4 regions of the Pseudomonas sp. TE9122 genome follow, and region 4 is predicted to be linked to each of the others. Evidence: predicted binding sites of a transcription regulator. Region 4 holds the regulator's gene; each other region holds the start of a gene.
What was found. The regulator sigma-54, encoded in region 4, starts transcription at its own class of promoters, with help from an activator protein. The targets are predictions, from matches to a motif close to ANTGGCATNNANNTTGCTNT.
Positions count from the first base shown of each region.

Region 1: a site for sigma-54 is predicted at 3,878-3,897, ahead of flhA (flagellar biosynthesis protein FlhA). Genes of this name have one in related genera too.
Region 2: a site for sigma-54 is predicted at 4,941-4,960, ahead of ACZ9BE_RS06675 (CmpA/NrtA family ABC transporter substrate-binding protein). Genes of this name have one in related genera too.
Region 3: a site for sigma-54 is predicted at 4,789-4,808, ahead of glnA (type I glutamate--ammonia ligase). Genes of this name have one in related genera too.

Region 1 covers NZ_JBWBQI010000001.1:1,175,105-1,182,831, reverse strand. Annotated here, with positions in the region: gene fleN (flagellar synthesis regulator FleN) at 1-220, opposite strand, end outside; gene flhF (flagellar biosynthesis protein FlhF) at 337-1,677, opposite strand; gene flhA (flagellar biosynthesis protein FlhA) at 1,689-3,818, opposite strand; gene ACZ9BE_RS05195 (DUF6124 family protein) at 4,441-4,800, shown strand; gene ACZ9BE_RS05190 (Ig-like domain-containing protein) at 5,077-7,386, shown strand.
Region 2 covers NZ_JBWBQI010000001.1:1,481,659-1,489,385, reverse strand. Annotated here, with positions in the region: gene ACZ9BE_RS06695 (sensor domain-containing diguanylate cyclase) at 1-374, opposite strand, end outside; gene rlmKL (bifunctional 23S rRNA (guanine(2069)-N(7))-methyltransferase RlmK/23S rRNA (guanine(2445)-N(2))-methyltransferase RlmL) at 519-2,789, opposite strand; gene rmf (ribosome modulation factor) at 3,320-3,535, shown strand; gene ACZ9BE_RS06680 (quinone-dependent dihydroorotate dehydrogenase) at 3,834-4,853, opposite strand; gene ACZ9BE_RS06675 (CmpA/NrtA family ABC transporter substrate-binding protein) at 5,072-6,283, shown strand; gene ACZ9BE_RS06670 (ANTAR domain-containing response regulator) at 6,299-6,874, shown strand; gene ACZ9BE_RS06665 (nitrate/nitrite transporter) at 7,437-7,727, shown strand, end outside.
Region 3 covers NZ_JBWBQI010000001.1:5,795,246-5,802,972, reverse strand. Annotated here, with positions in the region: gene ACZ9BE_RS26215 (glycogen/starch/alpha-glucan phosphorylase) at 1-245, opposite strand, end outside; gene ACZ9BE_RS26210 (YkgJ family cysteine cluster protein) at 505-942, shown strand; gene typA (translational GTPase TypA) at 1,160-2,980, opposite strand; gene thiI (tRNA uracil 4-sulfurtransferase ThiI) at 3,120-4,574, opposite strand; gene glnA (type I glutamate--ammonia ligase) at 4,902-6,308, shown strand; gene ACZ9BE_RS26190 (DUF4124 domain-containing protein) at 6,634-7,146, shown strand; gene ACZ9BE_RS26185 (DUF4124 domain-containing protein) at 7,143-7,727, shown strand, end outside.
Region 4 covers NZ_JBWBQI010000001.1:470,235-477,961, reverse strand. Annotated here, with positions in the region: gene ACZ9BE_RS02020 (ATP-binding cassette domain-containing protein) at 1-291, opposite strand, end outside; gene ACZ9BE_RS02015 (KpsF/GutQ family sugar-phosphate isomerase) at 564-1,538, shown strand; gene ACZ9BE_RS02010 (KdsC family phosphatase) at 1,538-2,062, shown strand; gene lptC (LPS export ABC transporter periplasmic protein LptC) at 2,071-2,643, shown strand; gene lptA (lipopolysaccharide transport periplasmic protein LptA) at 2,630-3,175, shown strand; gene lptB (LPS export ABC transporter ATP-binding protein) at 3,175-3,900, shown strand; gene ACZ9BE_RS01990 (RNA polymerase factor sigma-54) at 4,067-5,557, shown strand; gene hpf (ribosome hibernation-promoting factor, HPF/YfiA family) at 5,631-5,939, shown strand; gene ptsN (PTS IIA-like nitrogen regulatory protein PtsN) at 5,951-6,415, shown strand; gene rapZ (RNase adapter RapZ) at 6,418-7,275, shown strand; gene ACZ9BE_RS01970 (HPr family phosphocarrier protein) at 7,291-7,566, shown strand; gene ACZ9BE_RS01965 (ZIP family metal transporter) at 7,601-7,727, opposite strand, start outside.

The DNA.
Region 1 (7,727 bases), 700 kb from region 4:
GCAGTTCGCAACGGCCTTCGATAACGTCGGCCAGTGTGCGCTTGGGTGTCAGCCCCAGCAGAACGTCGACGTTCGCCAGGCCCAGGTCGGCGTCCAGCAGCATGACCCGACGGCCAAGCTCTGCCAGCGCCAGCGACAAGTTCACTGACACGTTAGTCTTGCCGACGCCACCTTTGCCGCCGGTCACCGCGATCACCTGTACGGGATGCATGCTGCCCATGTTATTTCTTTACCTTGTCTTGCATAGACGGAGGCCACATTACTGGCTGCGCGTTCCTGATCGGAACAATGCGTGGCAGACCATCGATGTAGGTACAAAAACTGTTCATGATTACCTCAGCCAACCTGCTTGGTCGGGCTGTGATAGATATCAGCGAACATGTCAGCCATGGCTTCTTCGCTGGGTTCTTCCTGCATTTGCACGCTGACGGCGCGGCTGACCAGTTGATGACGACGCGGCAGATGCAGATCATCCGGAATCCGTGGGCCATCGGTCAGATACGCGACCGGCAATTCATGACTGATCGCCAGGCTCAACACTTCGCCGAGACTGGCCGTTTCATCCAGTTTAGTCAGGATGCAGCCGGCCAGCCCGCAACGCTTGTAACTGTGATAAGCGGCGGTTAGAACCTGTTTCTGGCTGGTGGTTGCCAGGACCAGATAATTTTTTGAGCGAATGCCACGCCCGGCCAGGCTCTCAAGCTGCATGCGCAACGCCGGATCACTGGCTTGCAGGCCGGCAGTATCGATCAAAACCACGCGTTTGCGTAGCAGTGGATCCAATGCCTGCACCAGCGACTGACCCGGATCGACGTGCGTTACCGGCACGTTGAGGATGCGCCCGAGGGTTTTCAATTGTTCCTGCGCGCCGATGCGGAAGCTGTCCATGCTTACCAGTGCAACGTTCTGCGCGCCGTACTTGAGCACATAACGCGCGGCGAGCTTGGCCAGCGTGGTGGTCTTGCCCATGCCGGCGGGGCCGACCATGGCAATCACACCGCCCTCTTCCAGCGGCTCGACTTCCGGTACGGCAATCATCCGCGCCAGGTGCGCCAGCAGCATGCGCCAGGCCTGACGGGGTTCTTCGATATCGGTGATCATCGCCAACAGATCGCGCGACAGCGGGCCGGACAGGCCGATGCGCTGCAGACGGCGATACAGATTGGCCTGGGCCGGACGGCTGCCTTGCAGCTGATTCCAGGCCAGGGTGCCGAGCTGCACTTCCATCAGCTCGCGCAGGCTGTTCAATTCAAAACGCATCGAATCCAGTGCACGCGGATCGACACCCGCCGAGGCCTGCGCAGGCGCTGCGGCCGGGCGCGTCGGTGCGGCGTAGGTCGGCTCGCTCAGCGGTTCGGCAGCAGTCAGCGGCAGGCCTGCGGTCAACGGCAGCCCGGCGAACAACTGCTGATTGGTGTTGCCGTCGGCTTCGCCACGCAGGCTCAGCTCGGCCTGGGCGGTGACGATGCGCGACTGGGTCTTGCGCAGCTCGTCTTCGAGTTCCATGTTTGGAACCCGTGGCGCCAGCGCCGACAATTTGTAATCCAGAGCCGCCGTCAACTCGACGCCGCCGGCGATGCGGCGGTTGCCGATGATGGCGGCATCAGCGCCCAGCTCATCGCGAACCAGCTTCATGGCCTGACGCATATCGGCGGCGAAAAAACGCTTAACTTGCATAAACCACTACCTCAGCCGTTGGGCCCTACTGTCGCAACGATGGTCACTTGCTTGTTGTCCGGTACTTCCTGGTAGGCCAGTACATGCAGCCCTGGCACTGCGAGGCGGCCGAAACGCGAGAGCATCGCGCGAATCGGGCCTGCTACCAGCAGGATCACCGGTTGGCCTTGCATTTCCTGACGCTGGGCCGCTTCGATCAACGAACGCTGCAGCTTCTCGGCCATGCTCGGCTCCAGCAGAACGCCCTCTTCCGAGCCTTGTCCTGCCTTCTGCAGACTATTGAGCAATATCTGTTCCAACCTTGGTTCCAATGTGATTACAGGCAGCTCGGACTCAGTGCCTACAATGCTTTGGACGATTGCACGGGATACGCCGACCCGCACAGCGGCGACCAACGCGGCGGTATCTTGACTCTTGGCAGCGTTGTTCGCGATCGCTTCGGCGATGCTGCGAATGTCGCGCACCGGCACGTGCTCGGCGAGCAGCGCTTGCAGGACCTTGAGCAACTGCGACAGCGAAACCACGCCCGGCACCAGCTCTTCCGCCAGTTTCGGCGAGCTCTTGGCCAGCAATTGCATGAGTTGCTGCACTTCCTCGTGGCCGATCAGCTCACTGGAGTGCTTGTACAGAATCTGGTTCAAGTGCGTGGCGACCACGGTGCTGGCGTCAACCACGGTGTAGCCGAGCGATTGCGCCTGGGCGCGCTGGCTGATTTCGATCCACACCGCCTCCAGGCCGAAAGCCGGATCTTTGGCGTTGATCCCGTTGAGCGAGCCGTACACCTGGCCGGGGTTGATCGCCAGTTCGCGGTCCGGGTAGATCTCGGCCTCGGCGAGAATCACGCCCATCAGCGTCAGGCGGTAAGCGCTCGGCGCCAGATCGAGGTTGTCGCGGATGTGCACGGTCGGCATCAGGAAGCCCAGATCCTGCGAGAGCTTCTTGCGCACACCCTTGATCCGCGCGAGCAATTGCCCACCCTGATTGCGGTCTACCAGCGGAATCAGGCGATAGCCGACTTCCAGGCCGATCATGTCGATCGGCGTCACGTCGTCCCAGCCCAGTTCTTTGGTTTCCATGGCGCGGGCCGGCGACGGCAGCAGTTCCTGCTGACGCTTGACCTCTTCCAGCGCCACAACCTTGGCAACGTTCTGCTTCTTCCAGAACAGGTACGCGCCGCCCGCAGCCAGCGCCGCCATGCTCAGGAAGGAGAAGTGCGGCATGCCCGGAACCAGACCCATCACCGCCATCAAACCAGCGGCCACGGCCAGCGCTTTCGGCGAGGCGAACATCTGGCGGTTGATCTGCTTGCCCATGTCTTCCGAGCCGGAAGCACGGGTCACCATGATCGCCGCTGCTGTAGATAACAACAGTGATGGCAATTGCGCCACTAAACCGTCACCGATAGTCAGCAAGGCGTAAACCTTGCCCGCATCGCCGAAGCTCATGCCGTGCTGGAAGATACCCACGGCCATGCCGCCGATGAGGTTGATGAACAGAATCAGCAGGCCGGCGATGGCGTCACCACGGACAAACTTGCTGGCACCGTCCATCGAACCGTAGAACTCCGCCTCCTGGGCGACTTCCTGACGGCGCGACTTGGCTTGATTCTGGTCGATCAGGCCGGCGTTGAGGTCGGCGTCGATCGCCATTTGTTTGCCGGGCATCGCATCGAGGGTGAAGCGCGCGCTCACCTCGGAAATCCGCCCGGCACCCTTGGTCACCACGACGAAGTTGATGATCATGAGGATAGCGAAGACCACGATACCGACCACGTAGTTACCGCCGATCACCACCTCACCGAAGGCCTGAATCACCTTACCGGCAGCGGCGTGGCCGTCCTGACCGTGGAGCATGACCACTCGCGTCGAGGCCACGTTCAGCGCCAGTCGCAGCAACGTCGCCACCAGCAGAATCGTCGGGAACACGGCGAAATCCAGCGGCCGCAGCGCGTACACGCAGACCAGCAGGACGACGATCGACAGGGCAATGTTGAAGGTAAAGAAGACGTCGAGCAGGAACGGCGGTACCGGCAACATCATCATCGCCAGCATGACCAGCAGCAACAACGGCACGCCCAGATTGCCTCGACTGAGGTCGGCAACGTTGGTGCGTGCTGTATTGAATAACTGAGTGCGATCCACCGGTTTTCCCCGTTCCTTTAAAGCAAACTTTTGACGCCCCGAACGGGCGCAGGGCGGCTATTGCAAGAAGCTTTCCAACTTTTGCCGGGGAATGAAATAGAGCGGTTTTACTTGGGATTTATCGGCTGATTGGGCTGGCCCCTTCGCGAGCAGGCTCGCTCCCACAGTTTGACATGCATTCCCAATCGGACATTTGGAATACGGCCCCTGTGGGAGCGAGCCTGCTCGCGAAGAGGCCATCGAATGCGGCGCATTTTGTCGATTTAAACGAAGCTGTTTAAAAGACACCTGCAGACACGGTCTCAAGGCTACAAATCCTTGCGCCATTGCCTACAGCCAAGCCAGAATCCGCCGGCTTGTGCGCTTTGGGGTCGAGTTCTATCGTGGTCCGGTCGCTGACGAATCAGCGATCGGGTTTAGCGACTCGAACTCAAGTCAAAGGTGCATCAGCGTTCCAGGCTTCGTTGCGGATCTGTATTTTCGCGATTTCGTCATGGTGGCTGTATGCGGGAGACCTTCGGGTCTGCCGGGTGCCTTTGACCGGTTCGCTAACCCGCGTACAGCCGCCACCCTCCCTGTTTAGCGACAGGTTGTCGCGGCTCCATTTCAAAGGAGCTTCACCATGGTCAAACCAACACCCAACCCGCCCGAATCCGACCCCACCTCCCCCTACGAATCCCTCGATTCAAAAAAACTCCACCAAGCCGCCGACCGCGCCCTCGACCACTACCTCTGCCCACCCGGCTCGACCCCACCACCCTTCAGCCCCCGCGCCATGTACGCCGTCACCGCCGACACGAAAAACGAAGACCTGCTGGCCAACGCCTGCGAAACCCTCGCCTCGGCCAAAACCATCGCCCAGGAATTCGCCGGGCTGGTCAAACCATCGCAGCGCCGAACGCTGATGGGGATTGCGCAACTGATCATGCTCGGGGAACTGGCGGTAAATCGGGTGCTGGATAATCTGGAGTTGCCTGGATGATGCGGTTCGGCTGAGTGATTCGAGTGAGAGAGCCGGCCTTTTGGCGAGCAAGCGCGCTCCCACATTTTGATCTTCTTGGATGCAAATCTTGCAGCGGCTGAAGATCCTGTCGAGTGCAGCTTGCGCGAGCTAGGCCTCTCGGCGGTGCAGGAGCGCCCACCCCTTCAGCGATACCATTGGTCGGAAAACCGTCCCCACCTGTCAGATCTGACAGGTGACGGGCGCCTCGTTCTGCGTTGTGATGAACCTTGCCTGCCATTGTTCCTGGAGAACAGAATGAGCGTTCAAGTCTATTCAACCGAAGCCAACGCTGCCCTGGCCTTGTATCCCGTGTACCCCCCGCAATGGATAACACCGGTGCTGCCTCCAGGTACTGCCGATGGTGGCCTTCCTCTCTCGGCATTCACTCCATCTGGGGTAGAACTTGTCATCGACCCCATAACCGGCTTGCGGAACTGGGTCATGGCGGCTTATGACGTCGTGACTATTTTTGTCAACGGAGTCAACACCGGCATCAGCAAAACCATCTATCCCGGTGAGGAGCAGGAACGCATTCTTTTGCGCGTGCCGGCGAGCTGGTTCACAAACGGTGTCAACGATGTCCACTACAGAGTGACCCGAGCCAGCGGTAACGACGCTGACTCACCCACACTCAAGCTGCTCTACAACAACCCGGCGCCTACCGTCACCGTCAGCCATCCACCCAGCGTCGCACCGGGGCAGACGGCAGTCATCACGATCACCGTCGGTTACTCACGGCCTCAAGACACGGTCACGCTCACCATAGGCACCTGGAGCATCACATTTGCCAACCCCACAAGCCCGATCAACCACACCCTGACGGCTGCCGAATTGCAGTTGATAGGCGACGGCACCCATTCGGTCTTCGCCAGGGTGCGCGATCAATTGACCAACAACAATGAGTCGGCGACGACCCCGATCACTATCACCGCCAATCAGAAGGTGTACAACTCGCCGATAATCGCTGAGGCCGTGGACGGCATGCTCGACGTGGCCGCACTGAGGGGCCAGGACGCCACGCTACGAGCACGCAACTGGACGGGAATCCAGGTCGGTCAGCAGGTGTGGTTGAAGCTCACCGGCCAGAAACCCGACGGCTCGGCGCACGTCCTGCAATTCTGGAATGGTGACACCCACAAGGTGAATGCGACCTGGGTCAGTCAGGGGTTCTGGGATAAACCGCTGCTCATAGCTTTTCTGAAAGAATTGAAAGAAGGATCGCTGTTGAAACTGGAATTCTGGGTATCGGAGGACAAGAGCAATGACTTCGCTAGCGCCACGCGGTTTCCGGATCAGGTGTATACCGTCATTGGCCTGCAACTTGACCTGCCACCCCCGACCTTGAACCCGCCCACAGTGCCGATTGACGTTTTGGCTAATCCGGATGGAGTGAAGCTTCAGATAACAGGCTTCGCAGCAGAGAAAGACGATAAAGCTCAATTCGTCCAGGTGAACGCGCCGGCCGGTGCGCCGCCGTTTCCGGTGGTGGATTTTGTTGGTGAGATTGCAGAGATTTCATTGAGCGCTGCGTTTCTGGCGGCTTGGCATGGCAAGGCGATTGAGTTGCGGTGGGATTTGATTCGTACCGGAGTTCCGGCTGGAGAATCACCAACAGTCAGGTTTGATGTCATGACAATCGCTGATGGAGACCCGCGTTTGCCGACACCCGTAATTCTCCAAGCAATTGGGCCGGACGAAGGAAAAGTACTTGATTTATCGACTTTTGATGGCGATGCGACTGTGACAGTCGATACCTGGACAGCCATGGCAAAGGGACAAAAGTTCTGGCTGCTTTGCGTAGGAAAAAAAGATGATGGATCGGACTACGAAATTTCGTTGGCTAATGGAATTGAAATTGAAATGCCAGGTAAATTGAGCAGAACGCTTTTGCGTTCGGAACTAGACCGCCTTGTTGATGGATCTCTTCGCGTGGACATTAGTGTTGGATTCAGCACCAACGGGGACAAAAACGACGCTACTCTGTTCCCTAGTCTAAATGTAGGCCTCAAGGTACGTGCAAAACTCATCATAGATGATTCACCTTTAGAGTTGTCAGGCAGGACAGTGTCAATCGTGAATACCAGTGGTCAGTACATCGATAGATGGCGCCTTACGGGTGTTCATCCGTCTGGAGCCTCAGCAAATCGTCAAGCGTCAGGAGGAGTGGGTCAAATTACTTATCAATCGGATAATCCAAAAATCGCAAACGTCAATGACGTCGGGTTAATCTGGAGTGAAGGTAATGGCAGCACCACCATCAATGTAAGAGATAGCTCAGGCCAACATGCCTCAATTTCTGTTTCTGTAAGCAACGTCGAACAATGCATTGTCTCACCATCACTTATAGCTGATTCAAAGATTGATCAGTGGGTCAATGCGAATGGCCGTGCTGTAAAAACGTCAGACCTGGTTTTGTTCCGAACTAAATTTTTTGTGACTCAGCCCGCTGCCTATGGAATTCGCTCAGACGTTAGTTTGTATTGGGGTTTGTACAACGAAGGACACGGGTGGAGAGAGCATGCTTATCATTCTAGCCCTGGACACACTGTCTTGTGTTTGCGGTAGTGAGTCGACGCTTCGCCTCATCAGAATTGAGAGAAAAGGGGACAGGAGTAAAGGGAACGGATTTATTTAACCAGTGATCTAGAACAGCGGGGCTTGAACTTGGTTGTTTTCCTGACCGGGATGACCCCTTAGCGAGCAGGCTCACTTTCGACGGTTGATCGCATTACAAGTGGAATCAAGTTTGCTCGCGAAGGCTACTGACAGGCAATAATCGCCCAAAAAAACCGCCGTTGCGCATCATCGGGACGGCGGTTTTCTTTTCAGGTGTTTGGCGATGAGGGCAAACTGCCGGTCAATACCGAAGGATTTTCACTTTCCCATTTTTGGTCCTGGGCAATTCG
Region 2 (7,727 bases), 1.0 Mb from region 4:
TGCTGTTCGAACGCGGCGCGTTCGGCACCACTGACTCTCGGGGCATAGGTATAGGCTTGGGTGCGCAGCAATAAAGGGCGGGAGTAGCCGTCGAATTCGGCGCGGGACACCGATTCGGAGTTGGCGAAGAACCGGCGCAGACTATCGAGACGTTGCTCCTGGTCCTGAAAACGTTCGGCGATACGGCTGTAGCGTTCGTTGGCCAGCAGTTGAAAGCGCTGACGCGATTGTTGCTGAAACTGGTTGAAGGTGCCCCACGCGAGCAGCCCGGTGAGAATCCCGCCGGCAAGCAACACCAGCAAAGCGACCAGCCAGGCTGAGACGTCTTCACTGATGAAACCGAGGATTTTCGGGCGCACGGGGTGCAACGGCATAAGCACGACTCACTCCGCCAGATTCACGGGAAAACCCCATTGGCGGTGTGTGAGTTATAGCTATTAGCCACTAATTTAGCCAGCACCGCTGGATCCACCGAGCCGTTAAAAATCAAGGCTCTGTGGATCCAACCAGTGAAAGCGTCAACGAGCCGTGATTTTCCAGGCGCGGTGGATCTTGGTATTGCGGGCGAAATCCGGATCAATGGTCTGCGCGCTGATTTCCTCGACCGCATAACGCTCGGCGAGGTTTTCCTCCAACTGGAACTTGCGGAAGTTGTTGGAGAAATACAGCACGCCACCCGGTGCCAGCCGCGCCATCGCCAAGTCGATCAACTGCACCTGATCGCGCTGTACGTCGAAGATGCCTTCCATGCGCTTGGAGTTGGAGAACGTCGGCGGGTCGATGAAGATCAGGTCGTATTCGTCGCGGCTGCTTTCCAGCCACGCCATCACATCACCCTGCTCCAGACGGTTCTTGTCCGAGAAGCCGTTCAGCGACAGGTTGCGTCGCGCCCAGTCCAGATAGGTTTTCGACAGGTCGACGCTGGTGGTGCTGCGCGCGCCGCCCTTGGCCGCGTGCACGCTGGCGGTCGCGGTGTAGCAGAACAGATTGAGGAAGCGTTTGCCGGCCGCCTCTTTCTGGATACGCATGCGCATCGGCCGGTGATCGAGGAACAGGCCGGTGTCGAGGTAATCGGTGAGGTTGACCAGCAGCTTCACGCCACCTTCATTGACCTCGACGAACTTGCCCTGCGCAGCCTGACGCTCGTACTGCTTGGTGCCGCTCTGCCGCTCGCGGCGCTTGACCACCACGCGGTTCTTGTCGACGTTCAACGCCTGCGGTATGGCCGCCAGCGCATCGAACATGCGCGCCGAGGCTTTTTCCGGGTCGATGGATTTCGGCGCGGCGTATTCCTGAACGTGCACCCAGTCGTGGTACAGGTCGATGGCCATTGCGTATTCAGGCATGTCGGCATCATAGACGCGGTAGCAATCGATGCCTTCGCGCTTGACCCACTTGCCCATCGCCTTGAGATTTTTCTGCAAGCGGTTGGCAAACATCTGCCCGCCTTCGCTCAGGCGCGGTTGTTCGATCACTGGCGCCGGGGCTGGCGTCGGCTTGATCGGGTTGCCGTTCTTGTTGAACTTGCGCTCTTGCGGCTCGTCGGGGGTCTGGTCGTAAGCCGCTTGCTCGCGCTCGGCCTGACGCTGTTCCGGAGTGCGGCGTTCGCCAGTGACGAACTGATCGGGCAGGACCTTGATCAGCAGCAGCTTGCACGGCAGCGCGCCGTTCCAGAACGAATACTGTTTATGGCTGCGAATGCCCATGCGCTTGCCCAGATCCGGGGCGCCGGTGAACACCGCCGCTTCCCAGTTCAGGCAGGCCTGACGCAGACGCTCGCCGAGGTTCTGGTAGAGATACAGCAGGCTGGCTTCGTCACCGAGACGCTCGCCGTACGGCGGGTTGCAGATGACCAGACCTTTCTGGTTCTGATCCGGGCGCGGCTCGAAGGTCGCCACTTCGCCCTGGTAGATCTTGATCCACTCGCTGAGGCCGGCGCGCTCAACGTTATTGCGGCCTGGCTGAATCAGTCGTGGATCGGCTTCGTAACCGCGAATCCACAGCGGCGGTTTGGCCAGACCGGCGGCAGCACGCTCGACGGCTTCTTCGTGGAGTTTTTTCCACAGTGCCGGCACATGACCGAGCCACGCGGTAAAGCCCCACTGCTCGCGACGCAGGTTCGGCGCCATGTCGGCGGCAATCATCCCCGCTTCGACGAGAAACGTACCGACACCGCACATCGGGTCAGCCAGTGCGCCACCTTCGGCGGCAATTCGCGGCCAGCCGGAACGGATGAGGATTGCCGCCGCGAGGTTTTCCTTCAGCGGCGCCGCGCCCTGCTGCAAGCGATAGCCGCGCTGGTGCAGGCTGTGGCCGGAGAGGTCGAGGGAGAGAATCGCTTCGCCGCGATCCAGACGCAGGTGAATGCGCAGGTCCGGGTTGAGCTTGTCGATGGATGGACGATCACCCTGTGGCGTGCGCAGTTTGTCGACGATGGCATCTTTGACTTTCAGCGCGCCGAAGTGGGTGTTGTCGATGCCCGAGCCGTGGCCGCTGAATTCGACGGCCAGGGTGCCGTCGCTGAGCATGTGATCCTGCCAGTCGATGTCGAGCACGCCGTGGTAGAGGTCTTCGGCGTCCTTCATCGGGAAACGCTTGAGCACCAGCAACACACGGTTGGCCAGACGCGACCAGAGGCACAGGCGATAAGCGGTTTCCATGGTCGCCATGCCACGCACGGCGGAGGTGTGCTCGCGCGCTTCTTCAAGGCCAAGCCCGACGGCTTCCTCGATGAGCAGGCCTTCAAGGCCTTTGGGGCAAGTGAGGAAGAGTTCGAAACGATCGGACATGGTAATTCCAGAGCCTTTGGCTAGTGGGCCGGCAACGCATTGCCGACCCGGTTTTCAATCAGGCGCTTTTCTGAAAGAGCGCCCGCGTGGCACGAAGGTGTGCCGTTCCATCCCCGCTGCTCGGGTTAAAAGAGCTTAGATGCCGGGACAGATAAAAAAGTTGGTGAAACAAAAAGACTGAAAGCGACCCTTCGTCGAATATTACCCAAGCGCAAACGTGGGTCATTCTCACTAAAGGATTAACCCCCTGAGTCAGCGGGGCGCCGATCATACCGGGGTTTGCGCAATGAACGTTGAATAAATACGCGGTTACTTATCGCCATAGCATCCTTTACGTTACGTGCTTATGACAAAACGATCATTCCCTCGGTGTGACTCATTGGTTAGAACTGAGCACAGGTTGACGTCGCAACGGCGTCAACACCTTGGCTCGCCACGCCGGCAGCGAGCCGCACGATGGCAGGTTTTTTCTGCCAGACCTCAATTGAGGTCAACGCGACACTACAGTCAACAAGTGAGGGAAACACCCTATGAGAAGACTTAAGCGTGATCCGTTGGAAAGAGCATTTTTGCGCGGATATCAATATGGCGTTGGTGGCAAATCCCGTGAGCTTTGCCCATTTACTCTACCGTCGGTACGTCAAGCCTGGATCAACGGCTGGCGAGAAGGACGCGGCGACAACTGGGACGGTATGACCGGCACTGCGGGAATCCACAGACTCAACGAACTTCACGCCGTCGGCTGACACAGGGCATTTATTCCGACACGACAATCTGAATCTGCACTGAATTAACCACGCACGTCCCTCCCGGACGGCGGGCTACGGCCCAGGGGCTCCTTCGAGGAGCCCTTTTTTATGCCTGCAAAAAGGGTTAACCGGGATCCACGTGGCGAGGGGATTTATCCCCGCTCGGCTGCGCAGCAGTCGCGAAGTCCGAACTTCAATCTACCTGGCATATCACTGTGGAAGGTTTGGGGCTGCTGAGCAGCCCAGCGGGGATAAATCCCCTCGCCACAAAGGCTCCCCAAGGCCTCGGCAATCCTCAGCGCAACGCGGCGATGGCGTCTACCGATTCACGAATCAGCGCCGGGCCTTTGTAGATGAAGCCCGAATAGATCTGCACCAGGCTTGCACCGGCCGTGATCTTCTCCGCCGCGTGCTTGCCCTCGGTAATCCCGCCCGCAGCAATGATCGGCAAACGCCCGGCCAATTCGCCCGCCAGCACTTTCACGGTATGGGTGCTCTTTTCACGCACCGGCGCACCCGACAGACCGCCCGCCTCGTCGCCATGCTCCATGCCTTCGACGCCGACACGGCTCAAAGTCGTATTGGTGGCGATCACCGCATCCATGCCGGTTTCGATCAACGCCTGGGCGACCTGCGCAGTTTCTTCGTCGGTCATGTCCGGCGCGATCTTGATCGCCAGCGGCACATGCTTGCCGTGACGCAGGGCCAGTTCGGCGCGGCGCGTGGCCAGGTCCGCGAGCAATTGTTTGAGCGAGTCGCCGAACTGCAGGCTGCGCAGGCCCGGGGTATTCGGCGAGCTGACGTTGACCGTGATGTAACTGGCGTGGGCGTAGACCTTGTCCAGGCAGATCAGGTAATCATCCACCGCGCGCTCGACCGGGGTATCGAAGTTCTTGCCGATGTTGATGCCCAGCACGCCTTGGTATTTCGCCGCAGCGACCCGCGCCAGCAGGTTATCCACGCCAAGGTTGTTGAAACCCATGCGGTTGATGATCGCCTCGGCTTCCGGCAGGCGGAAGATTCGTGGTTTCGGGTTACCCGGCTGCGGACGCGGGGTCACGGTGCCGATTTCGACAAAACCGAAACCCAGTTGCGCAAAGCCATCGATGGCCGCGCCGTTCTTGTCCAGACCTGCCGCCAGCCCTACCGGGTTCGGGAATTCGAGCCCCATGACGGTCACCGGCATTTTCGCCGGTGCCTTGCACAGCAAGCCGTTGAGGCCCAAACGTCCACCCGCGCCGATCAGATCCAGCGACAGATCGTGGGAGGTTTCCGGGGAAAGTTTGAACAACAGCTGACGGGCCAGGGTGTACATGGGCGGCAATGACTCGGGCGGCGAAAAGAGGCGGCGATTATAGCCGGGCATCGTCCCCCGGCGCGAGGCGCCTGCGCGAATCAGGCGACTGGCATATGCCTTGCACCACCCCGCTCATCAGTCTGCCGACCAATGACGGCGCGCAGGCCAGGACAATGGCGTCGTCCCCGGGTTTTGCCTGCGCAGAATCCGGGACGACGTTTTTTTTGAGGTAGGGTATGAACGAAACGTCCTTGGGGCCTCTGGCCTGGGTCAATGGCAGCGATGCGCCGGAAAAGAGCGCGATCAATCTCGGATTCATGGCGCTGAGCGACTGCGCCTCGGTGGTGGTCGCCGCCACCCAGGGCTTCGCCCAACCCTACGGCCTGACGCTGAACCTCAAACGTCAGGCCTCATGGGCCAACCTGCGCGACAAACTGGTCAGCGGCGAACTGGATGCCGCGCACAGTCTGTACGGGCTGATTTATGCGGTGCACCTGGGCATCGGCGGCGTCGCCCCGACCGACATGGCAGTGCTGATGGGCCTGAACCAGAATGGCCAGAGCCTGAACCTGTCCCATGGTTTGCAACAGGCTGGCGTGAACAGTCCTGAAGCGCTCGATCGGCACGTGCACCAAAGCCGCGCAAAACTGACCTTCGCCCAGACCTTCCCCACCGGCACCCATGCGATGTGGCTTTATTACTGGCTGGCGAGCCAGGGCATTCATCCGTTGCAGGACGTCGACAGCGTGGTAGTGCCGCCGCCGCAAATGGTCGCGCACCTGCAAGCCGGGCGCATCGACGGCTTTTGCGTCGGCGAACCGTGGGCGGCCAGCGCCGTGCAGCAGAATCTCGGTTTCACCCTGGCGACCAGCCAGAGCATCTGGCCCGATCACCCGGAAAAAGTCCTCGGCTGCACCCGCGAATTTGTCGAGCAATACCCCAACACCGCGCGGGCGCTGGTCATGGCCATTCTTGAGGCCAGCCGATTCATCGAAGAAGGCCCGGAAAACCGCCGCAGTACCGCGCAATTACTCAGCGCCACCGAATACCTCGACACCCCCGCCGCGTGCATCGAGCCGCGTTTTATGGGCGACTACGCCGATGGCCTCGGTAATCGCTGGCAGGATCCGCATGCGCTGCGTTTTCATGGCGATGGCGAGGTCAATCTGCCCTACCTGTCCGACGGCATGTGGTTCATGACCCAGTTTCGTCGCTGGGGTCTGTTGCGCGAGGATCCGGATTATCTGGCCGTCGCCCGTCAGGTTCAGCGTCTGGATCTGTATCGCGAGGCCGCCAGCGCGGTCGGCGTTGCGACTTCGTACGCAGACCTGCGCAGCAGCCAGTTGCTCGACGGCAAGGTCTGGGACGGCAGCGACCCGGCGGGCTATGCGCGCAGTTTCAAGCTGCATGCCCTGAGCGACACCGCCCCCCTTCTCGCCCAGCGCTGACAGGAGACCGCGAACATGTTGCGCATTCTGCTGATCAACGACACCGCGAAAAAAGTCGGACGCCTGAAAGCGGCGCTGACCGAGGCCGGCTTCGAGGTAATCGACGAGTCCGGCCTGACCATCGACCTGCCGGCGCGCGTCGAAACGGTGCGCCCGGACGTGATCCTGATCGATACCGAGTCACCGAGCCGCGATGTGATGGAGCAAGTGGTACTGGTCAGCCGCGACCAGCCCCGGCCGATCGTGATGTTTACCGACGAACATGACCCGGGGGTGATGCGTCAGGCGATCAAGTCCGGGGTCAGTGCCTACATCGTCGAAGGCATTCACGCACAACGGTTGCAGCCGATTCTCGACGTGGCGATGGCGCGCTTCGAGAGTGACCAGGCCTTGCGCGCGCAATTGCAGGCGCGCGATCAGCAACTGGCCGAGCGCAAGCGCATTGAACTGGCCAAGGGTTTGCTGATGAAGATGAAGGACTGCAACGAGGAAGAGGCCTATACGCTGATGCGCCGCCAGGCGATGAGCCGCCAGCAGAAGCTGATTCAGGTGGCGGAGCAGATCATTGCCATGAGTGAGTTGCTGGGCTGAAATTTTCGCTGCAAATCAAGGGCCCCTCACCCTAGCCCTCTCCCGGAGGGAGAGGGGACCGACCGCGTTGTCTTGCGCTGTCCGCCGACCTGAACGACCGAGTCGATTATGGATTCACTCGAAATCGTTCAGATCGGCAAATGATTCGGCCATCCCCCGCTCGGTTCCCTCTCCCGGAGGGAGAGGGGACCGACCGCGTTGTCTGGCGCTGTCCGCCGACCTGAACGACCGAGTCGATTATGGATTCACTCGAAATCGTTCAGATCGGCAAATGATTCGGCCATCCCCCGCTCGGTTCCCTCTCCCTCTGGGAGAGGGCTAGGGTGAGGGGCTTTTGCTTTTCAGCTGTTGGCACAAATCTCGCTAAGTAAACCGCACAGGTAACCAACGGCGGTTGCCCCACCTACGACAAAGACGTCGCTCACCCCGTTCGCCCCCCGGCGAATCAGGTAGCGGCGTTTTTGCGTTTTGGCCCCACAGAACGGGGCCGGTGGTGCGGCCGTGAGGCGCTCCACCTGCTGTGCATGACTCCTTTCGAGACTCTTTTCAGCCGAGGTGCGCGATGAATTCAAGCTTCTGGAAATCCGGCCATACCCCGACCCTGTTCGCGGCCTTCCTGTATTTCGACCTGAGCTTCATGGTCTGGTACCTGCTCGGCCCGCTGGCGGTGCAGATTGCCGCCGACCTGCACCTGACCACCCAGCAACGCGGCCTCGTCGTCGCCACGCCGATTCTGGCCGGCGCGGTGTTGCGCTTCGCCATGGGCATGCTCGCTGATCGCTTGTCGCCCAAGACCGCCGGGCTGATCGGCCAGGTCATCGTCATCTGCGCGCTGTTCGGTGCCTGGAAACTG
Region 3 (7,727 bases), 5.3 Mb from region 4:
AAACGGCCGATGAGAAATTCCAGCGAGAGGTAATAAACCCGCTTCTGGCCTTTGCGGTAGATCTGCCGGGTGTGGTCCATCCAGTGTTCGACCATGTGATCACGCGCAGCCAGGGCAATGGCTTCGAACCAGTCATGGTCGAAGGCGTGATCGGGGTCTTTGCCCACGGCGTAGGTGAGTTTGGTCAGGACGGCGTCGCGGAACGCGGCCACCTCTGCTTCGCGAACTAGTGGTTCTTGAGTCATCAACAGGACCTCGAGCGAGCGGGAATTTTCTGAGCCTAGACGGTCTGACCGGCGGTAACGGCTCTGGTTCGGCAGTATTTGCCCGGACTGTGCACCAGTCCGACATAACCCTGGCGGATGAGCCAATGAATGCAGGGGCCGTGCCGTCCCGTCGGGCAAAATGCGGCCGCTGTGAAAATATCCGGCGAAAGGTTGTTCAAAATTCCACCGCTCCCGGTATGATCGCGCGCCCTGATGCATACACGCCTGGTAACTCCCGATGATGAAGCCCAACCTGATCGCCGCCGCCGAGATTGATCGTCTCGATACGTGGGCCAAATACTCGGCGCCGATGTGCGGCTCGTGCATGTCCAGCTGCTGCACGCTGCCGGTCGAAGTGAAGATCAAGGATCTGGTGCGCATCGGCGTGGTCGACGAGTTCGAACTGGGCGATCCGCCGAAGAACATCGCCAAGCGCCTGCAAAAGGAAGGCCTGGTCGAGCGCTTCAATCAGAAGTCGGGGATCTTCACCCTGCAGCGCATGAGCAACAACGACTGCTATTACCTGGATCGTAAAACCCGCCTGTGCACCATTTATGACAAGCGCCCGGACACCTGCCGCAACCACCCGAAGATCGGGCCGCGGCCGGGGTATTGCGCTTATAAGCCGAAAGAAGTCGAGCGGGTGCAGAATTTCCGGGCCATCGACAAATTTTGATCGCTGGGGAAGTTTTCGGCGGCTGATCGGCCGCTTTCGCGAGCAGGCTCGCTCCCACAATAGAGATCAGTGAACACGGATTTTGTGTGCACCCGAAATCCCACTGTGGGAGCGAGCCTGCTCGCGAAAGGGCCAGTGCAAACACTGCATAAACGCCAGACAAACAAAAACGCCCCCTGTCTCGCGACCGGGGGCGTTTTTTTATTCCAGGGCTGAATTACGCCTTGGCTTTCTTGGCAGCGCGGGTACGCTCGCTTTCGTCGAGGATCTTCTTGCGAAGACGGATCGACTTAGGCGTAACTTCGCACAGCTCATCTTCCTGGATGTATTCCAGAGCCTGTTCCAGGGTGAAGCGAACAGGTGGGACCAGAGCGATGGTTTCGTCTTTACCCGAAGCACGCATGTTGTCGAGCTTCTTGCCTTTGGTTGGGTTCACACCCAGGTCGTTGTCGCGGCTGTTCTGACCAACGATCTGACCGTTGTAGATCTCCTGGCCGTGTTCTACGAACAGCTTGCCACGGGCCTGCAGGGTTTCCAACGAGTAGGTCAGAGCCTTGCCGGTTTCAACCGAAACCAGAACGCCGTTCTGACGGCCGGACATGTGGCCCGACTTCACTGGAGCGTAACGGTCGAAGATCGAGGTCAGGATGCCAGCACCGTTGGTCAGGGTCAGGAACTGGTTACGGAAACCGATCAGACCGCGAGCAGGGATGTTGTATTCCAGACGAACACGGCCCTTGCCATCCGGCACCATGTTGCTCAGGTCGCCCTTACGCAGACCCATCTCTTCCATGACCTTGCCCTGGGATTCTTCAGGGATGTCGATGGTGACGTTTTCGAACGGTTCCTGCTTCACGCCGTCGACTTCACGGATGATCACTTCAGGACGGCCCAGGGCCAGCTCGAAGCCTTCGCGACGCATGGTTTCGATCAGTACCGAGAGGTGCAGCTCACCACGGCCGGAAACCTTGAACTTGTCAGCCGAGTCGCCTTCTTCAACGCGCAGTGCAACGTTGTAAAGCAGCTCTTTGTCCAGACGATCCTTGATGTTACGGGAGGTCACGAACTTGCCTTCTTTACCGCAGAATGGCGAGTCGTTTACCTGGAAGGTCATGGAAACGGTTGGCTCGTCAACGGTCAGCGGCTTCATCGCCTCGACGGTGTTGATATCGCACAGAGTGTCCGAGATGAACAGCTCGTCGAAGCCGCTGATGCAGACGATGTCGCCGGCTGCTGCTTCGTCAACGTCAATGCGGTGCAGACCGTGGTGACCCATCAGCTTCAGGATACGACCGTTGCGACGCTTGCCGTCGGCGCTGATAGCGACAACCGGGGTGTTCGGCTTGACGCGACCACGAGCGATACGGCCAACACCGATAACACCCAGGAAGCTGTTGTAGTCCAGAGCGGAGATCTGCATCTGGAACGGACCGTCACGGTCAACGGCCGGAGGCGGAACGTGGTCGACTACTGCCTGGTACAGCGGAGTCATGTCTTCCGCCATGGCGGTGTGGTCCAGACCGGCAATACCGTTCAGGGCCGAAGCGTAAACAACCTGGAAGTCCAGCTGTTCTTCGGTAGCACCGAGGTTGTCGAACAGGTCGAAGATCTGGTCCAGAACCCAGTCCGGACGCGCGCCTGGACGGTCAACCTTGTTGATGACCACGATTGGACGCAGGCCGGCTTCGAAAGCCTTCTTGGTCACGAAACGGGTTTGCGGCATAGGGCCGTCTTGAGCGTCAACCAGCAGCAGAACGGAGTCGACCATCGACATTACGCGTTCAACTTCGCCGCCGAAGTCGGCGTGGCCCGGGGTGTCCACGATGTTGATGTGGTAGCCGTTCCAGTTGATGGCGGTGTTCTTCGCCAGAATGGTAATACCGCGCTCTTTTTCCTGGTCGTTGGAGTCCATCACGCGCTCGTCGTTGAGCTCGTTGCGCTCCAGGGTGCCGGATTGACGCAGGAGTTTGTCTACCAGGGTGGTTTTACCGTGGTCAACGTGGGCAATGATGGCGATGTTGCGTAGATTTTCGATCACTTGTGTATCTCGATCAGAGGATTCGGTTTGCTGACAAGTCATGGCAGCGATTAGCAGTAGTGTCCGGCATGGCCGTTACAGCTTGACGGCGGTGTCGGGGGGCCGGTGACGCAGGCCACAGGCAAACAGCCCCGGGCACTTAGCTCGGTCGATAAACGCGCACATTGGCATGCCCCTCACTGAGCAAATGGTGGGCATGCAGGCGACTCATCACGCCTTTGTCGCAATACAGCAGGTACTGGCGAGTAGGGTCCAGTTCCTTGAAACGTGCGTTCACTGCATAGAACGGCATCGTCTGTACCTCTATGCCGGCGAGCTCCAGCGGGTCATCCTCGGCGGCATCCGGGTGGCGGATGTCGATCACGATCTGACCGGCCAGCGCTTCGCTGACTTCTTCAATCTGCAAATCCTGGCCCAACTCGTCGATTACCCGATCGATCGGCACCAGTTTGGCGTTGGCGAGCGCACGCTCGAGTACCGCCATGTCGAATTCTTTCTCTTCGTGCTCAACCCGGCCACGCTTGGCGGCGGTCTTGGGGTTGACCGAAATCACGCCGCAGTATTCCGGCATGTGCCGGGCGAAATCGGCGGTGCCGATCTCGTTGGCGGTGTCGATGATGTCCTGCTTGTGCGCGACGATCAGCGGCCGCAGCACCAGCTTGTCGGTCACGCAGTCGATCACCGACAGGTTCGGCAGCGTCTGGCTCGACACTTGCGAGATCGCTTCACCGGTCACCAGTGCATCGATGTGCAGGCGTTCGGCGATCTCGGACGAGGCGCGCAACATCATACGCTTCAAAACCACGCCCATATGACTGTTATCGACTTTGCCGAGAATTTCGCCCAGCACTTCCTCGAACGGCACACTGACAAATAGCACGCGTTGCGAGCTGCCGTACTTCTTCCAGATGAAGTGCGCGACTTCCATCACGCCCAATTCGTGGGCACGCCCGCCGAGATTGAAGAAGCAGAAGTGCGCCATCAGGCCGCGACGCATGATCTGATAAGCCGCCACGGTCGAATCAAAGCCGCCGGACATCAATACCAGCGTCTGCTCCAACGCACCCAGCGGGTAGCCGCCGATGCCGTTGTGCTGGCTGTGAATCACGAACAACCGTTTGTCGCGAACTTCGATACGGACTTCGATTTGCGGTGCTTTAAGGTCGATTCCGGCCGCACCGCACTCGCGACGCAGCTTGCTGCCGACGTATTTTTCCACGTCCATCGAGCTGAAGGCATGCTTGCCTGCGCGCTTGCAGCGCACCGAGAAAATCTTCCCGGCCAGTGCATCGCCGTAGTGCTGTTTGCACTTTTCGGTGATGTCGTCGAAGTCGCCCAGCGGGTACTCGTCTATCTGCAGAAAATGCGCGATACCCGGCATGCAGGTCAGGCGCTCGCCCATCTCTTTCAAGGCTTTGGGGTCGGTAACGCGGGTTTCCAGCTCGAGATTGTCCCACACGCCGTTCACCACCACGGCCGGGTCCAGGTCACGGAGCACGGTGCGGATGTTCTTGGCCAACTGGCGGATGAATTTCGTCCGGACAGGTCGGCTTTTGATGGTGATCTCGGGGAAGACTTTTACGATAAGTTTCATGAAAACAGCGCGCGAACGGCCAGCCGAAAAAGGGGGGCGCGGATTATAGCGGAAATTGCTCAAGGTTTAACCAGTTAATGTGCAGAAGGTTTTGCTTGCACCAAAACAGGTCATTTCTGAATTTAAACGCAACATTAAGGGGCGGGATTTGTCGATTCAGTACCTCGCACGCCTTAATAAGCGTGAATTTGGGGCAAAAAACCCATGCTGGGGCACTGGCATGCAATTTGCTCCCTTGTGAGGCAGGTTGCCTTGGCAGAGTATTCGCGCCGGCATCACCATTATTAAGGGCATCCACTACCCGCCCTAATTCACCCGGAGGACACTATGTCGAAGTCGGTTCAACTCATCAAAGATCATGACGTCAAGTGGATTGATCTGCGCTTCACGGACACCAAAGGCACTCAGCACCACGTGACCATGCCGGCTCGCGATGCGCTGGATGACGACTTCTTCGAAGTCGGCAAGATGTTCGACGGTTCCTCCATCTCCGGCTGGAAAGGCATCGAAGCCTCCGACATGATCCTGATGCCGGTCGACGAAACGGCCGTGCTCGATCCGTTCACCGAAGACCCAACCCTGATTCTGGTGTGCGACATCATCGAGCCTTCGAGCATGCAGGGCTACGATCGCGACCCACGTGCGATCGCCAAGCGCGCCGAAGAGCACCTGAAAGCCACCGGTATCGGTGACACCGTATTCGCCGGTCCGGAGCCTGAGTTCTTCATCTTTGACTCGGTGAAATTCAAGTCGGACATCTCCGGCTCGATGTTCAAGATCTACTCCGAGCAAGGTTCGTGGATGTCCGACCAGGACATCGAAGGCGGCAACAAGGGTCACCGTCCAGGCGTGAAAGGTGGCTACTTCCCGGTTCCACCATTCGACCACGACCACGAAATCCGTACCGCCATGTGCAACGCACTGGAAGAAATGGGTCAGTCGGTTGAAGTTCACCACCACGAAGTGGCGACTGCCGGCCAGAACGAAATCGGCGTCAAGTTCAACACCCTGGTGAAGAAGGCCGACGAAGTTCAGACCCTGAAATACGTTGTGCACAACGTTGCCGACGCTTACGGCCGCACCGCGACCTTCATGCCGAAGCCACTGTACGGCGACAACGGTTCGGGCATGCACGTACACATGTCGATCTGGAAAGACGGCAAGAACACCTTCGCAGGTGAAGGCTATGCCGGCCTGTCCGATACCGCTCTGTACTTCATCGGCGGCATCATCAAGCACGGTAAGGCCCTGAACGGCTTCACCAACCCGGCGACCAACTCCTACAAGCGTCTGGTGCCAGGCTTCGAAGCTCCGGTAATGCTGGCCTACTCGGCTCGCAACCGTTCCGCTTCGATCCGTATTCCTTACGTGTCGAGCCCGAAAGCCCGCCGTATCGAAGCACGCTTCCCGGATCCGGCTGCCAACCCGTACCTGGCCTTCGCAGCACTGCTGATGGCCGGTCTGGACGGTATCCAGAACAAGATCCACCCAGGCGATGCCGCCGACAAGAACCTGTACGACCTGCCGCCTGAAGAGGCGAAAGAGATTCCACAGGTTTGCGGCAGCCTCAAAGAAGCCCTGGAAGAGCTGGACAAGGGCCGCGCGTTCCTGACCAAGGGCGGCGTGTTCTCCGATGACTTCATCGACGCTTACATCGCGCTGAAATCGGAAGAAGAAATCAAGGTTCGCACCTTCGTGCACCCACTGGAATATGAGCTGTACTACAGCTGCTGATCCGGTAGCGCTGCGTAAAGCGGCGTGACACAAGAGGCCTCCTTCGGGAGGCCTTTTTTATTGCCCGGCGCAACGCATTTTCCATGTGGGAGCGAGCCTGCTCGCGAAAGCGGTGGGTCATTGATCGTTCCCACGCTCCGCGTGGGAATGCAGCCCGTGACGCTCCGCGTCACTGGACGCGGAGCGTCCCAGGAGGCATTCCCACGCAGAGCATGGGAACGATCCTTTGGATACCAGTCTTTTCAATTCCAGTTATTAACGGTTTTGGCCAACCGCCCCACCTGTCCTATGCTGCTACCCATCGCTTCCAACCCCGGTCGATTTCATGGGTCGCACGTTTCTCTACATTCTGCTGCTGATCGCCCTGCCCGCCGCCGCGCAGATCTACAAGTACACCGACGCCAACGGCAACACGGCGTACAGCAATCAGCCGCCGGACGGCGTGCAGGCGCAACCGGTCGAGCTGCCACCGCTCAATCGGGTCGAGCCGCAAGCACCGAGCGCGCCGCAATCACCCCGCCCCGAAGCACCGCAACCAGCGCGCAACGCCTATGAAATCCTCGAGCTCGCCGGCCTGCCCACTGACGAGGCCCTGCGCGCCAACAACGGCACCTTTACGGTCAATGTCCTGATCAAACCGCGCCTGCAATCGCCGCATCAACTGAGACTGGTGCTGGACGACGAGCCCTATGGCCAGCCGAGCAACGTACCGGTTTTGCAGTTGGTGAACATTGATCGCGGCGAGCATCGCCTGGCCGTGCAGGTGATCGACGGCCAGACCGTCATTCAGCAGAGCCCGCCAGCCGTCTTCACCGTGCAACGGGTGCATAGACCATGATCCGCGCGGGGCTGGCACTCATTCTGGCGCTGATGTCGACGTACACCTTGGCGGAGGTCTTTACCTATGTCGACGCGCAGGGCAACCGCGTCTATACCGACCAGCCACGCGCCAACGCCAAGCGAGTGCCGATCGCGACGAGCAATCGCATGGCTGTCCCTGCCAACACCGCAGCGCCGATCACCACAGCGAAAAAATCCGCCGAACCACCGCCCTTTCACTACGACATGCTGCGCATTCTGATCCCGGAGCCCGACGCCACTCTGCGCAGCAGCGCCGGCGAGCTGATCGTCAGCGTCACCAGCGAGCCCGGCCTGCAAAGCGGCCATCGTTATCGCCTGCTGCTGGATGGCAAGGCCACTGGCGAGCCCGGCGTCAGCCCGGTATTTGCGCTGAGCAATATCGATCGCGGCAGCCACAGCCTTTCGATCGAAATCCTCGACGCCGCCGGGCGTACCGTGGAACGCACCGCCAATCAGCCGTTCCACATGCTGCGCATTTCCCTGGCGCAGAAACGTCAGGTCAAACCCTGCGTTGCCGACGACTATGGCGTGCGCCCGGAGTGCCCGCTCAAGGACAAA
Region 4 (7,727 bases):
GAACAGCGCACCGCTCTGAAACAGCACGCCCATGTGCTTGCGCGCATCGAACAGATCACTGCGCGACAGCGTCGGCAGGTTCTGCCCGTTGACCCAGACTTCGCCGCCGGACGGCCGCAACTGCGCGCCCATCAGGCGCAGCAGCGTGGTCTTGCCGCAGCCGGAAGGCCCCATGATGCCGGTGACCTTGCCGCGCGGGATGCGGATATCGACGTTATTGAAAATGCTCCGCGCACCGCGCTTGAAGGAGACTCCCTTCAGCTCGACCGCGTAGGCGTTATCGGCACTCATCTAAACTCCTTGCGATGCAGCCTCTCACTGGGATGCCAGACTTTCCTCGGAAACACCTGCATCCCGGGCAGGCCGAACTGGCGGCGAACTATATCACTGCAAAGGCTGAGCGCCCAAGCGAGAACCCGGCCAAGATCGCCGACTGAAGAGGGCCTGAGCGACTTTCAGAGGGTTTTGGTAACCAGTAATGACAAAGCACGTCGAACTTGCGTGAGGCTTTGCCACATACCCGCTATAATCGCCGCCTTTTCATCGGCCCATACGATTCTGACATGAGCAAAACCCGCGACCTGATTCAATCGGCACAACGCACCATCCGCCTCGAAGTGGAAGCCGTCCAAGGCTTGATGGCCCATATCGACGCCGATTTCGTACGCGCTTGCGAGATGATTCTGGCCAGCAAGGGCCGTGTGGTCGTAGTCGGCATGGGCAAATCCGGGCACATCGGCAACAAGATCGCCGCCACCCTGGCCAGCACCGGCACTCCGGCGTTTTTTGTGCATCCGGCCGAAGCCAGCCACGGCGACATGGGCATGATCACCCGCGACGATGTGATTCTGGCCCTGTCGAACTCCGGCTCGACCAACGAAATCGTAACGCTGCTGCCATTGATCAAACGCCTGGGTATCCAGCTGATCAGCGTCACCGGCAATCCACAGTCGCCATTGGCGAAGGCTGCCGAGGTCAATCTCAATGTGCATGTCGAGCACGAAGCCTGCCCGCTGAATCTGGCACCGACCTCTTCGACCACGGCCGCGCTGGTCATGGGCGACGCCCTGGCCGTGGCCCTGCTGGAAGCGCGTGGTTTCACCGCTGAAGATTTCGCGTTCTCGCATCCGGGCGGTGCCCTTGGCCGTCGCCTGCTGCTGAAAGTCGAAAACGTCATGCACGCCGGACAGGAGCTGCCGCAGGTACAACGCGGTACCCTGCTCAAGGACGCGCTGATGGAAATGACCCGCAAGGGTCTGGGCATGACCGCTATTATTGAGGCCGATGGCAAGCTCGCCGGGATCTTCACCGACGGTGATTTGCGCCGCACGCTGGATCGCGCCATCGACATCCGCAGCGCCACCATCGACCAGGTGATGACTGCACACGGCAAGACCGCCCGGCCCGACATGCTCGCCGCCGAAGCCCTGAAAATCATGGAAGACCATCGAATCAACGCCCTGGTAGTCGTCGACGAGGAGGATCGCCCGATCGGCGCCTTCAACCTCTCCGATCTGCTGCGCGCAGGAGTCATGTAATGAGCAACGATCTGCTGCAACGCGGCAAAGCGATCAAACTGGCAGTGTTCGACGTCGACGGGGTGCTCACCGACGGGCGCCTGTACTTCCTCGAAGACGGCAGCGAGTTCAAGACCTTCAACACGCTCGACGGCCAGGGCATCAAGATGTTGATGAATGCCGGCGTGCAGACGGCGATCATCAGTGGTCGCAAGACCCCGGTGGTCGAGCGCCGCGCGAAAAACCTCGGCATCCCGCATCTGTTTCAGGGGCGCGAGGACAAACTGGTGGTACTCGACGGTCTGCTCGCGCAACTGGGCCTAAGCTATGAAGAAGTCGCCTATCTCGGTGACGATCTGCCAGACTTGCCGGTGATCCGCCGTGTAGGGCTGGGCATGGCGGTGGCCAACGCTGCCGATTTCGTCCGCGAACACGCCCACGGCGTTACCCGCGCCCGTGGCGGCGAAGGTGCCGCCCGCGAATTCTGCGAATTGATCCTGCGCGCCCAGGGCCGCCTCGAAGCGGCCAACGCCGCGTACCTGTGAGCCTGACCATGTTTAGCAAAAAGTTTCGCAATTTCCTGCTGTTCGGCTGCATCGCGGCGATTTTCGCTGCGGTGGGCTACTGGAACATCAGCCCTGAGCGCTTCCTCGACAAGCCGCCGGTCTCGGCCGCCGAGAATCCGATCGACTGGTACGCGACCAACACGCACACCATTCAGTACCTGCCCGACGGCAAGGTGCAGTACGAGATGACCTCCGACAAGGCCGAGCACGTCAAGGCCACCGATGTCACTCTGGTAACCAAGCCTGACTTGAACATGTATCGCGGCACCGACTTCCCGTGGCACGTGACCAGCGAGCGCGGCGAAGTTAATTCGGGCGGCACCGAAGTTGAATTGATCGATTCGGTCCGCGTACAGCGCACCGACGAGAAAAAGCGCGGCACCCTGATCACCAGCACCCGCATGACCGTGTTCCCGCAGCAAGAATATGCGCAGACCGCGCAACCCGTTAGAATCGAGGGCGCTGGCGGCGTATCGACTGGCGTCGGAATGAAAGCGTACCTGAAGGACAGCAGGATACACCTGCAATCGAACGTAAGAGGACAGTATGAGGCTCGTTAAAACCCTCCCTATTTTGCTCAGTCTGGGCGCAGCACTGGGAAGCGCGAGCGCCTGGTCCCTGCCGAACGATCAGCAGCAGCCTATCCGCATTCAGGCCGACGACGCCCAACTGGACGACAAGAATGGCATCGCCACCTATAAAGGTGACGTGATCATTACCCAGGGCTCGATGATCGTTAAAGGCAACACCGTGACCATGACGCGCGCGCCCAATGGCGACATCGACGTGGTGACCTCGGTAGGCAACCTGGCTTACTTCGAGCAGTTGCAGACCCAGGGCGACGCCAACCCGGTCAAGGGCTACGGCGTGACGATTCAATACCACGCCCAGCAGAACCGGGTGGTGCTGATCGACAAGGCCAAGGTTATCGACAAGGATAACAACGTCACCCAGGGCGAAAAAATCGTCTACGACACCGTGAAGAAGCTGGCCAGCGCCGGTCGCGCCACGGGCAGCAAGGTCACCGAATCGCGTCCGCGCATCGACATGGTGATCCAGCCGAAGAAGAAAACCGAAGAGAAATCCCAGTAATGGCAACTCTGAAAGCTCAGCACCTGGCCAAGGCCTATAAAAGCCGCCAGGTCGTGCGTGACGTCAGCCTGTCGATCGACAGCGGGCAGATCGTCGGCTTGCTCGGTCCGAACGGCGCCGGCAAGACTACGTGCTTCTACATGATCGTTGGCCTGGTGCAGGCAGATCAGGGCCGTGTGCTGATCGATGATCTGGACGTCAGCCACCAGCCGATGCACGGCCGCGCCAAGGCCGGTATCGGCTATCTGCCGCAAGAAGCGTCGATCTTCCGTAAACTGTCGGTCGCCGACAACATCATGGCGATCCTCGAGACCCGCCCGGAGCTGGACAAGGCCGGTCGTCGCAAGGAGCTGGAAAGCCTGCTGCAGGAATTCCACATCAGCCACATCCGCGACAACCTCGGCATGAGCCTGTCCGGCGGTGAGCGTCGCCGGGTGGAAATCGCTCGCGCCCTGGCCACTGCACCCAAGTTCATCCTGCTCGACGAACCGTTCGCCGGTGTCGACCCGATCTCGGTCGGCGACATCAAGCAGATCATCCATCACCTCAAGGCCAAGGGCATCGGTGTGCTGATCACCGACCACAACGTGCGTGAGACGCTGGATATCTGCGAAACCGCTTACATCGTCAACGACGGTCAACTGATCGCTGAAGGCGATGCCGAGACCATCCTGGCCAACGATCTGGTCAAGGAAGTGTATCTGGGTCACGAGTTCCGCCTGTAAGCGCGACAGCGCTGTATCGATTCAAGGCGCATTTATCCGCTTTAATTGTTACAGCGCTCTAGGCAAACACTTCAGTTTCAGGCATATAATTTGCTTAAGTTTGGCGCTTCGGCGCCCTGTAGTGGATGGCGCAAAGCGCCGGCGAATAAGGTGTTAAGCCCCTGCCATGAAACCATCGCTAGTCTTGAGAATGGGCCAGCAGCTGACGATGACACCGCAGCTGCAACAGGCCATCCGCCTGCTCCAATTGTCGACCCTGGACCTGCAACAGGAGATCCAGGAGGCTCTGGAATCCAATCCGATGCTCGAGCGCCAGGAAGAAGGCGACGACTTCGACAACGCCGATCCGCTGGCCGACAACGCCGAACAGAAGCCCGCCGAAATCCAGGAACCCTCCTACCAGGAAACCGCCCCGACGGTGGATAACCTCGAGGATGGCGATTGGAACGAGCGCATCCCCAACGAACTGCCAGTGGATACTGCCTGGGAAGACGTCTACCAGACCAGCGCCAGCAGCCTGCCCAGCAGCGATGACGATGAGTGGGATTTCACCACTCGCACGTCGGCCGGCGAGAGCCTGCAGAGTCATCTGCTCTGGCAACTGAACCTGGCACCGATGTCCGACACCGATCGCCTGATCGCCGTGACCCTGATCGACTGCATCAACAATCAGGGCTATCTGGACGAAACACTCGAAGAAATTCTTGAAGCGTTCGACCCTGAACTGGACATCGAGCTCGACGAAATCGAAGCCGTCCTGCATCGCATCCAGCAATTCGAGCCCGCCGGTATCGGCGCCCGCAACCTCAGCGAATGCCTGCTGCTGCAATTGCGCCAGCTGCCCGCGAAGACGCCGTGGCTGACCGAGGCCAAGCGTCTGGTCGCCGATTACATCGACCTGCTCGGCAGCCGCGATTACAGCCAGTTGATGCGGCGCATGAAGCTCAAGGAAGACGAGCTGCGCCAGGTCATCGAACTGGTGCAGAGCCTCAATCCGCGTCCCGGCTCACAGATCGAGTCGACCGAAGCCGAATACGTCATTCCCGACGTGATCGTGCGCAAGGACAACGAGCGCTGGCTGGTCGAGCTGAACCAGGAATCGGTGCCTCGCCTGCGCGTCAACGCCCAGTACGCCGGTTTCGTGAAGCGTGCCGACACCAGCGCCGACAACACTTTCATGCGCAACCAGTTGCAGGAGGCCCGCTGGTTCATCAAGAGCCTGCAGAGCCGCAACGAAACCCTGATGAAAGTGGCCACGCAGATCGTCGAACATCAGCGCGGCTTCCTCGAATACGGCGACGAAGCAATGAAGCCGTTGGTATTGCATGACATCGCCGAAGCGGTCGGCATGCACGAATCGACGATTTCCCGGGTGACCACACAAAAATTCATGCATACCCCGCGCGGTATTTATGAGCTGAAATACTTTTTCTCCAGCCACGTCAGCACCTCCGAAGGCGGCGAATGCTCGTCCACGGCGATCCGCGCGATCATCAAGAAACTGGTCGCTGCGGAAAATCAGAAAAAGCCGTTGAGTGACAGCAAGATCGCTGGTTTACTGGAGGCACAAGGCATTCAGGTGGCTCGCCGCACCGTCGCCAAGTACCGCGAATCCCTCGGAATCGCGCCTTCGAGCGAACGCAAGCGGTTGATGTAAGCCACGTTACAGCGTTCCAGTGGCAGGCTTTTCGGCCTGCCGCTTTATGCACTGGCAACGAAGGAGAAGCTGTATGCAAGTCAACATCAGTGGACACCAACTGGAAGTGACCCAACCTCTGCGTTCCTACATCGAGGAAAAACTCCAGCGACTGGAGCGACATTTCGACAAGATCACCAACGTGCAGGTCACGATGTGCGTCGAAAAGCTGAAACAGAAGATCGAAGCCACCTTGCATATTCCCGGCAGTGAAGTGGTCGCAAACGCAGAAGATACCGACATGTACGCTGCGATCGACTCACTTACCGACAAGCTGGATCGCCAACTCAAAAAGCATAAGGAAAAGACCCAGAGCCTCCTCCAGGGCGCGACCGGTCGTTAACACCCCTATCCATGATCCGACTTGAAACCATCCTGACCCCCGGCCGTTCCCAAGTGAACGCGCCGGGCGGCAGCAAGAAAAAAGCCCTCGAACAGATTGCCAACCTGATCCACCGCGAAGTGCCGGATCTGGCGATGCAGGATGTCTTCGAGGCGCTGATCGCCCGTGAAAAACTCGGCTCCACCGGTTTTGGCAACGGCATCGCCATTCCCCACTGCCGCCTCAAGGGCTGCGCGGGGCCAGTGAGCGCCCTGCTGCACCTCGAAGCCCCGATCGATTTCGACGCCATCGACGGCGCTCCGGTGGACCTGTTGTTCGTATTGCTGGTCCCGGAAGCCGCAACCGACGCGCATCTGGAGTTGTTGCGCCAGATCGCCAGCATGCTCGACCGCAAGGAAGTGCGCGACAAGCTACGCAGCGCTCCGAGCAATGAAGCCTTGTACCAGGTCGTACTGGACGAGCAGAACGGGCACTAATCATGCGTTTGATCATTGTCAGTGGCCGTTCGGGCTCGGGTAAAAGTACCGCCCTGAATGTCCTTGAGGACAACGGCTACTACTGCATCGACAATCTGCCGGCCGGTTTGCTGCCGGAACTGGCCGAGCGGGCGCTGATTCACACGGAACTGGCGCAGCCGCTGGTCGCCGTGTCGATCGATGCGCGCAACCTGCCCAGCCATCTGTCACGTTTCCCTGAATTGCTCGAAGACGTGCGTGCCAAGCATATCAAGTGCGATGTGCTGTACCTGGACGCCGATGAAGAAACCCTGCTCAAGCGTTTTTCCGAGACCCGTCGTCGTCACCCGCTGAGCAACGCCAATCGCTCACTGGCCGAGGCGATTCACGACGAAACCGCCCTGCTCGGTCCGATCGCCGATCTGGCCGACCTGAAGATCAACACCACCAGTCTGAATCTGTATCAACTACGCGACACCATCAAGTTGCGCCTGTTGAATCAACCGGAGCCCGGTACGGCGTTTCTGGTCGAGTCGTTCGGCTTCAAGCGCGGCATGCCGGTCGACGCCGACCTGGTGTTCGACGTGCGCTGCCTGCCCAATCCGTACTGGAAACCGGAGCTGCGCGCTCAGTCGGGCCTCGATGCCCCAGTGGCCGAGTACCTGGCGCAGCAGCCGGATGTCGAAGAAATGTATCAGGACATCTACGCCTACCTGAACAAGTGGCTGCCACGCTTCGCCGCCAGCAACCGCGCCTACGTCACCATTGCCATTGGCTGCACCGGCGGGCATCACCGCTCCGTCTACCTGACCGAACGACTGGGTCAGGCCCTGCAGAAAACCCTGAAGAACGTCCAGGTTCGCCACCGCGACCTCACCTAAAGGATTTACACCGCGATGCCTGCTCGTGAAATCGAAATCATCAATAAGCTGGGCCTGCATGCCCGGGCATCGGCCAAATTTGTCGGCGTGGCGGGTCAGTATCCAGACTGCACGATCCGAGTGGGACGCACACCTGAAACGACTGTCGACGGCAAGAGCATCATGGCAATGATGATGCTCGCGGCGGGTAAAGGCACCAAGATCCATTTGAGCACCGAAGGCGAACAGGCTCAGGAAGCCATGGACGCATTGGTCGATCTGATCGAAAGGTATTTCGACGAAGGTGAATAATCCTCGAGGCGGGGACACTGTTCCTCGCCTCCATTCACCCCAACGCCGTATCCATCACCATCATCAGACAAAACCCGATCAGAAGGCCCAGACTGGCCAGCTTGTCATGCCCATGACGGCGCGATTCCGGGATCACTTCGTGGGTCACCACCAGCAACATC